Regions from separate parts of the Pseudomonas sp. GOM7 genome, predicted to be linked through region 1. Evidence: predicted binding sites of a transcription regulator. Region 1 holds the regulator's gene; the other holds the start of a gene.
What was found. Region 1 encodes sigma-54, which starts transcription at its own class of promoters, with help from an activator protein. Its sites were predicted from a motif close to ANTGGCATNNANNTTGCTNT; they were not measured.

Region 1 (4,183 bases):
TGCTTGAGGGCTTCGCTCAGGCGTGCGGCCAGGTACACCGAACGATGGTGTCCACCCGTGCAGCCGATGGCGATGGTCACGTAGGCGCGGTTGCTGGCGGCGAAGCGCGGCAGCCACTTCTCCAGGTAGGTGAGGATGTCCTGATACATATCTTCGACCTCCGGCTGCGCGGCCAGGTAGTCAATGACCGGCTGATCGAGACCGGAGAAGTCGCGCAGCTCCGGCTTCCAGTAGGGGTTGGGCAGGCAGCGGGCGTCGAACACCAGGTCGGCATCGACCGGCATGCCACGCTTGAAACCGAAGGATTCGACGAGAAAGGCCGTGCCGCTCTGGGTTTGCCCGAGCAGGCGCAGCTTGAGGGTGTCGCGCAACTGGTAGAGGTTCAGGCGCGTGGTGTCGATCTTCAGGTCGGCCAGGTCGATGATCGGCGCCAGCAACTGGCTTTCGTAAGCGATGGCTTCTGCCAGTGAGCGGTTGTCGTTGGTCAGCGGGTGGCGCCGACGGGTTTCCGAGAAACGCTTGAGCAGGGTGTCGTCTTCGGCGTCGAGGTAGAGCACCTCGCAGCGAATACCGCGCTTGTGCACTTCGTCGAGCAGTTCGGGAAAGCGCCGTAGCTGGCTGAGCAGGTTGCGCGCATCGATGGATACCGCGACCTGAGGCAGCATCAGATCGCTCTGCGGCAGGAAGCGTTCGGCCAGATCCGGCAGCAGGCTGGCCGGCAGGTTATCGATGCAGTAGAAACCGTTGTCTTCGAGTACATCGAGGGCAGTGCTCTTGCCGGAGCCGGAGCGACCGCTGACGATGATCAGGCGCATGGTTATTGACCGTTCTGGATGTCCACGACCACCTGGTAGAGCGCTTCACTGGTCGGCGCCTGGCGCAGGCGTTCGCGCACGTCCTGGCGGTCGAGCATGCTGGCGATCTGGCGCAGGAGTTCGAGGTGGGCGTCGGTGGCGGCTTCCGGCACCAGCAGGACGAACAGCAGATCGACCGGCGCGCCGTCGATGGCGTCGAAGTCGACTGCCGTGTCCAGGCGCAGCAGGGCGCTGATCGGTGCGTTGCAGCCGGCCAGGCGACAGTGAGGGATGGCGATGCCGTTGCCGAAGCCGGTGGAGCCAAGCTTCTCGCGGGCGATGAGGCTCTCGTAGATGTCCTGATTGTCCAGCTCATCGAGGTCGCGGGCGACCAGGCTGGCGATCTGTTCGAGCACACGCTTCTTGCTGCCGCCCGGCACGTTCACCAGGGAACGGCCGGGGGTCAGGATATTTTCAAGTCGGATCATGGAAGGGAAATGTCAGCGGGCTGTGGCGCCTTGCAGGCGATCGAGCTGCTTTTCCTTGTGCTTGATAAGTTGACGGTCGAGTTTGTCTGCCAGCAGGTCGATGGCAGCGTACATATCGTTATGTTCGGCGTTGGCGACGACCTCACCGCCAGCAACGTGAAGGGTGGCTTCGATCTTCTGCTTGAGCTTTTCGACCTCCATGATCACCTGAACATTGGTGATCTTGTCGAAGTGGCGTTCCAGTCGGCCGAGTTTCTCGCCGATGTAGTCACGCAGGGCGTCGGTCACATCCAGCTGATGTCCACTGATGTTGACTTGCATACCGCTTTCTCCTTGTTGCCTTGTGTAAGAGATAGGCCTTAACGAGGCCCACCACCGGAACACTGTGGCCTGCTCGCCATGGACGAGCAGTCGATCTTGCTCACATCAGTCGCTTGCGTTCGCTGGAGGGGGCGATACCGAGGGATTCACGGTACTTGGCCACCGTGCGACGGGCGACTTGGATGCCTTGTGCCTCCAGTAAACCAGCGATCTTGCTGTCGCTCAACGGCTTTTTCGCGTTTTCCGCGGCCACCAGTTTCTTGATGATGGCGCGAATCGCCGTCGACGAGCATTCGCCGCCTTCGGAGGTGCTGACGTGGCTGGAGAAGAAGTATTTCAGCTCGTAAATGCCACGCGGGGTATGCATGAATTTCTGCGTGGTGACGCGCGAGATGGTCGACTCGTGCATGCCCACCGCCTCGGCGATGTCGTGCAGCACCAGGGGCTTCATCGCCTCGTCGCCATAGTCGAGAAAGCCGCGTTGGTGCTCGACGATCTGCGTGGCTACCTTCATCAGGGTCTCGTTGCGGCTCTGCAGGCTCTTGATGAACCAGCGCGCCTCCTGCAACTGGTTGCGCATGAAGGTGTTGTCGGCGCTGGAATCGGCGCGTTTGACGAAGCCGGCGTACTGCGCATTGACGCGCAGGCGCGGCATGGCTTCCTGGTTCAACTCCACCAGCCAGCGGCCGTTGTGCTTGCGCACGATGACGTCCGGCACCACGTATTCCGGCTCGCTGGATTCGATCTGCGAGCCCGGGCGCGGATTGAGGCGCTGGATCAGCTCGATGACCTGCTTGAGCTCGTCTTCCTTGAGCTTGGTGCGGCGCATGAGCTGGGCGTAATCGCGGCTGCCGAGCAGTTCCAGGTGTTCGCTGACCAGGCGCTGGGTGTCGTTGAGCCAGGGCGTGCTGGCCGGGAGTTGGCGCAGTTGCAGCAGCAGGCACTCGCGCAGGTCGCGGGCGCCGATGCCGGCCGGCTCGAACTGCTGAATGCGGTGCAGCACCACTTCCACTTCGTCCAGTTCGACGTCCAATTCCGGGTCGAAGGACTCGGTCACTTCCTCGAGGGTTTCTTCGAGGTAGCCATCGTTGTTGATGCAGTCGATCAGGGTGGCGGCGATCAGCCGATCCTTGTCCGACATGGGCGCGAGGTTCAGTTGCCAGAGCAGGTGGCTGTGCAGGCTCTCGCCGCTGGAGGTGCGGGTGGTGAAGTCCCACTCGTCATCGTCGTTGCTTGGCAGGCTGCTGGCGCTGGTCTGGTAGATGTCTTCCCAGGCGGTATCGACCGGCAGCTCGTTGGGAATGCGTTCGCCCCACTCGCCTTCCTCCAGGTTATCAACCGTCGGAGTGGCTTCCTGGTAGCTCTCTTCCTTGCTCGGCGCGGGAGCAGCGCTTTCGGCGCCGTCGGCCATCGGGTCGCTGTTGTCGAAGTCGTCGCCGTCTTCCTGGCGCTCGAGCATGGGGTTGGATTCCAGCGCCTCCTGAATTTCCTGTTGCAGATCCAGAGTCGACAGTTGGAGGAGGCGGATGGCCTGTTGCAGCTGCGGGGTCATCGTCAGCTGCTGGCCCATCTTGAGGACTAGCGATGGTTTCATTGCAGACCTTAATTTACCGGCGAGTTACGCCTTCCACATCAGGGCGCCGAAGCGCCGCCAGGAAGCAAATTATATGCCTGAAAATCTCGTCCTTGCCTAGGGGCTGTCCTATTTCCGTCATCTAAATATGGATGTTTACAGACGGAACTCGTGGCCCAGATAAACCTCTTTCACCGTCTGGTTGGCGAGGATGGTCTCGGCGTCGCCTTCGGCAATCAGTTGGCCATCGTTGACGATGTAGGCCGTTTCGCAGATGTCCAGGGTCTCGCGTACGTTGTGATCGGTGATGAGAATGCCGATACCCTTGGTCTTGAGGTGATGGATGATCTGCTTGATGTCGCCCACGGAGATCGGGTCGACACCGGCGAAGGGTTCGTCGAGCAGGATGAACTTGGGGTTGGTGGCCAGGGCGCGGGCGATTTCCACGCGGCGTCGTTCACCACCGGACAGGCTCATGCCCAGGTTGCCTGAGATGTGGTGGATGTGGAATTCCTGCAGCAGGTTCTCCAGCTCCGCCTGGCGCCCGGCGCGGTCGAGATCCTTGCGCGTTTCGAGGATGGCCATGATGTTGTCGGCCACCGACAGCTTGCGGAAGATCGAGGCTTCCTGCGGCAGGTAGCCGATGCCGGCGCGGGCACGACCATGCATGGGCTGGTGGCTGACGTCGAGGTCGTCGATCAGCACACGTCCCTGGTCGGCCTGCACCAGGCCGACGATCATGTAGAAGCAGGTGGTCTTGCCGGCACCGTTGGGGCCGAGCAGACCGACGATCTGGCCGCTCTCGATGTTCAGGCTGACGTCGCGTACGACCTGGCGGCCCTTGTAGCTCTTGGCCAGGTGTTGGGCTTTGAGAATGGCCATTACTGCTGTTGATCCGCGGGTTTGTTCTTGGGTTGGATGACCATGTCGATGCGCGGACGCGGCACGCTGACGTTGTTGCCGGTGGCGCGTCCTGCGTTGACGATCTGGCGGCGGGTGTCGTAGAC
Region 2 (4,183 bases), 800 kb from region 1:
CAGGGCCGGGTTCGGCCGCACCGGCGTGGGCGCAACCTGATAGTCCAGCGCAGCGGTCAGCTCGACGCCACCGGCCACGCGACGGTTGCCGATGATGGCAGCGTCGGCGCCCAGCTCATCGCGCACCAGTTTCATGGCGGTTCGCATATCGGCAGCGAAGAAGCGTTTGACCTGCATGACCCTTTACCTCAGTTCTGGCCCACAGTGGCGACTATGGTGACCTGCTTGTTGTCCGGAATTTCCTGATAAGCCAGCACGTGGATGCTGGGTACTGCCAGCCGCGCGAAGCGCGACAGCATCGCCCGGATCGGGCCGGCCACCAGCAGGATCACCGGTTTGCCGAGCATTTCCTGGCGCTGCGCCGCATCCACCAGGGAACGCTGCAGCTTGTCGGCCATGCCAGGTTCGAGGAGGATGCCATCCTCACTGCCCTGACCGGCCTTCTGCATACTGTTCAGCAATATCTGTTCCAACCTGGGCTCGAGGGTGATCACAGGCAGCTCGGGCTCAAGCCCGACGATGCCTTGGACGATTGCGCGGGCCAGCGAGACGCGCACTGCCGCCACCATCGCGGCGGGATCTTGACTCTTCGGTGCGACGTTGGCGATGGCCTCGGCGATGGTGCGGATATCCCGTACCGGCACCTGTTCCTGCAGCAGCGCCTGCAGCACCTTGAGCAGCGTGGACAGCGACACCAGCCCCGGCACCAGCTCTTCGGCCAGCTTCGGCGAGCTCTTGGCCAGCAGTTGCATGAGCTGTTGCACTTCCTCGTGGCCCAGCAGCTCGTGGGCATGTTTGTGCAGGATCTGGTTGAGGTGAGTGGCGACCACAGTGCTGGCATCGACCACGGTGTAGCCGAGCGACTGCGCCTGGTCACGCTGGCTGGGGTCGATCCATACCGCCTCCAGACCGAATGCCGGATCCTTGGCGGCAACGCCATTGAGCGGACCGAACACCTGCCCTGGGTTGATCGCCAGTTCGCGATCCGGGTAGACCTCGGCTTCGGCGACGCTGACGCCCATCAGGGTCAGACGGTAGGCGTTGGGCGCCAGGTCGAGGTTGTCGCGGATATGCACCGAGGGCATGAGAAAGCCCATCTCCTGCGACAGCTTCTTGCGAACCCCCTTGATCCGCGCCAGCAACTGCCCGCCCTGGTTGCGGTCGACCAGCGGGATCAGGCGGTAGCCCACCTCCAGGCCAACCATATCCACCGGGGTGACGTCATCCCAGCCCAGCTCCTTGACCTCCTGGGCCTTCTGCGCCGGCAGCAGTTCCTGCTGACGCTGCACTTCCTTGACTTCCTCTTCCTTGACCTTGCGGTTCTTGTGCGCAATCCAGTAGGCGCCGCCTGCCGCTACCAGGCCCAGGCTGATGAAGGAAAAGTGCGGCATGCCCGGCACCAGGCCCATGGCGATGAGGATGGCCGCAGCCACCGCCAGCGCCTTGGGCGAGGCGAACATCTGCCGATTGACCTGCGCGCCCATGTCTTCGGAGGTGGAGACGCGGGTCACCATCACTGCGGCGGCGGTGGACAGCAGCAGCGAGGGGATCTGCGCCACCAGGCCGTCACCGATGGTCAGCAGGGTATAGACCTTGCCCGCTTCGGCGAACGGCAGGCTGTGCTGCAAGACACCGATGGCGATACCGCCGATGAGGTTGATGAAGAGGATCAGCAGGCCGGCGATGGCATCGCCACGGACGAACTTGCTGGCACCGTCCATGGAGCCGTAGAAGTCGGCCTCCTGGGCTACCTCGCTACGACGTTTCTTGGCTTCGACCTGGTCGATCAGGCCGGCGTTGAGGTCGGCGTCGATGGCCATCTGCTTGCCGGGCATGGCGTCGAGGGTGAAGCGCGCACTGACTTCGGAGATACGCCCGGCACCCTTGGTGACCACCACGAAGTTGATGATCATGAGGATGGCGAAGACCACGATACCAACCACGTAGTTGCCGCCGATCACCACCTCGCCGAAGGCCTGGATCACCTGCCCCGCCGCGCCATGCCCCTCGTGGCCGTTGAGCAGCACCACCCGGGTCGAGGCCACGTTCAGCGCCAGGCGCAGCAGCGTGGCGGCCAGCAGGATGGTGGGAAACACGGCGAAATCCAGCGGCCGCAGCGCATAGATACTGACCAACAGCACCACGATCGAGAGCGCGATACTGAAGGTGAACAGCACGTCGAGCAGAAATGCCGGCACCGGCAGCATCACCATGCCGAGCATCACCAGCAGCAGCAATGGAATACCCAGGTTGCCCTGGCGCAGCCCCGCCAGGTTGCTGCGAACATCACCGATGATTTGTGCGCGATCTACTGCCACTTGCCTACCCCAGCCGAATCAAACTTTTGACGCGAAACTGCGTCCTGATTGGCTAAGGGCAAGAAGTGTTCCAGAAAAGCAGCTACAAGTTGCAAGCCTCAAGCTGCAAGCAAGAAAGAGCAAAAGCGCCCGCCCTCAAAGCGGGTCTTGCTTGCAGCTTGCGGCTCAATCATCCCGGCGCAGATCCTGGGGAATCGGCAAGTCCGGCAACGGGCCGGGGCGTTTGGCCTTGCCCGCCTGGAACTGGCGGAGCTGGTAGACATAGGCCAGCACCTGGGCCACGGCCAGGTAAAGACCGGCGGGAATTTCCTGCTCCAGTTCGGTGGAGTAGTAGACCGCCCGCGCCAGAGCCGGCGACTCGAGCACCATGACCTTGTGCTCATTGGCGATCTCGCGAATCTTCAGGGCGATGAAATCGTTGCCCTTGGCCAGCAGTACCGGGGCACCGCCCGAGTTGGGGTCGTACTTCAGCGCCACGGCGAAGTGGGTCGGGTTGGTGATCACCACGTCGGCCTGCGGCACGGCCTGCATCATGCGCCGTTCGGCCATCTCGCGCTGCAACTGACGAATGCGCCCCTTGACCTCTGGCTTGCCCTCGGAGTCCTTGTATTCGTCCTTGACCTCCTGCTTGGTCATCATCAGCTTCTGCTTGTGGCTCCAGAGCTGGAACGGCACATCCACCGCCGCAATCAGGATCAGCCCGCAGGACAACCAGAAGGCGCTCCAGCCGACCACGGTGAGGCTGTGCAGGATCGCCGGCTCCACCGGCTCGTTGGCGATGGCCAGCAGGTCGTCCTGATCCGTGGCCAGCACCAGCAGGGCCACCGCCAGGATCACCAGGAACTTGGCAAAGGCCTTGAGCAGTTCCACCAGCGCCTGTACCGAGAACATGCGCTTGAGGCCCGCCAGCGGGTTCATCCGACTGCCCTTGGGCAACAGTGCCTCGCTGGAGAACAACCAGCCGCCCAGGCCGATGGGGCCGATCACCGACGCGATCAGCAGGACGATGAAGAAGGGCTGCAGGGCCAGCAGGGTCTGCTTGCCGTAGGCCAGCAGGTAGAGAGCCATGCTGTCTTCGCGCATCAGCACCTCGCGCGGCAGGCTGAAGGTGCCGCGCATCAGATCCAGCAAGGCGCCGCCAATCTGGGCGCCGAACAGGATCAGGGCCGCCGTGCCGGCAAAGGTCACCGCCAGGGTGTTGAGCTCCTTGGAACGCGCGATCTGGCCTTTTTTCCGCGACTCTTCGAGCCGCTTGCCTGTGGGTTCCTCGCTCTTGTCGGCGCCGCTCTCGCTTTCCGCCATGGCTACCTCGTCTGGGCGAATTCGCCCAATTGCTGCAGGGCATCACTGGCAATGGCCTGGAACAGGCTGCCGAAGTCGGAGAGGCTGATCCAGAAGATCACCAGGCCCATGGCCAGGGTCAGCGGAAAGCCGATGGAGAAGATGTTCAGTTGCGGCGCCGCCCGTGTCATCACGCCGAAGGCCAGGTTGATTACCAGCAGCGCGGTAACGGCCGGCAGGGTGAGCAACAGCCCGGCGCCGATCACCCAGCTAAGCTTGCCGGCCAGCTCCCAGTAGTGCTGCACCATCAGGCCCTGCCCTGGTGGCAAGCTGACGAAGCTCTCGGCGAGCACTTCCAGCACCACCAGATGGCCATTGATGGCCAGAAACAGCAGGGTCACCAGCATCAGCATGAACTGGCCCAGCACCGGCACCGATACACCGTTGGTGGGGTCGACCATGGAAGCGAAGCCCAGACCCATCTGCATGGCGATGATCTGCCCGGCGACGGTGAAGACGTGGAAGAACAACTGCAAGACGAAACCGAGCATGACCCCGATCATGACCTGCTCGGCGATCAGCAG

Region 2: a site for sigma-54 is predicted at 2,374-2,393, ahead of flhA (flagellar biosynthesis protein FlhA). Genes of this name have one in related genera too.

Annotation. Positions count from the first base shown of each region.
Region 1 covers NZ_CP113519.1:4,363,048-4,367,230, reverse strand. The annotation lists gene rapZ (RNase adapter RapZ) at 1-815, opposite strand, end outside; gene ptsN (PTS IIA-like nitrogen regulatory protein PtsN) at 818-1,282, opposite strand; gene hpf (ribosome hibernation-promoting factor, HPF/YfiA family) at 1,295-1,603, opposite strand; gene OU800_RS19330 (RNA polymerase factor sigma-54) at 1,704-3,197, opposite strand; gene lptB (LPS export ABC transporter ATP-binding protein) at 3,333-4,058, opposite strand; gene lptA (lipopolysaccharide transport periplasmic protein LptA) at 4,058-4,183, opposite strand, start outside.
Region 2 covers NZ_CP113519.1:3,559,212-3,563,394, forward strand. The annotation lists gene flhF (flagellar biosynthesis protein FlhF) at 1-177, opposite strand, end outside; gene flhA (flagellar biosynthesis protein FlhA) at 189-2,318, opposite strand; gene flhB (flagellar biosynthesis protein FlhB) at 2,484-3,620, opposite strand; gene fliR (flagellar biosynthetic protein FliR) at 3,623-4,183, opposite strand, start outside.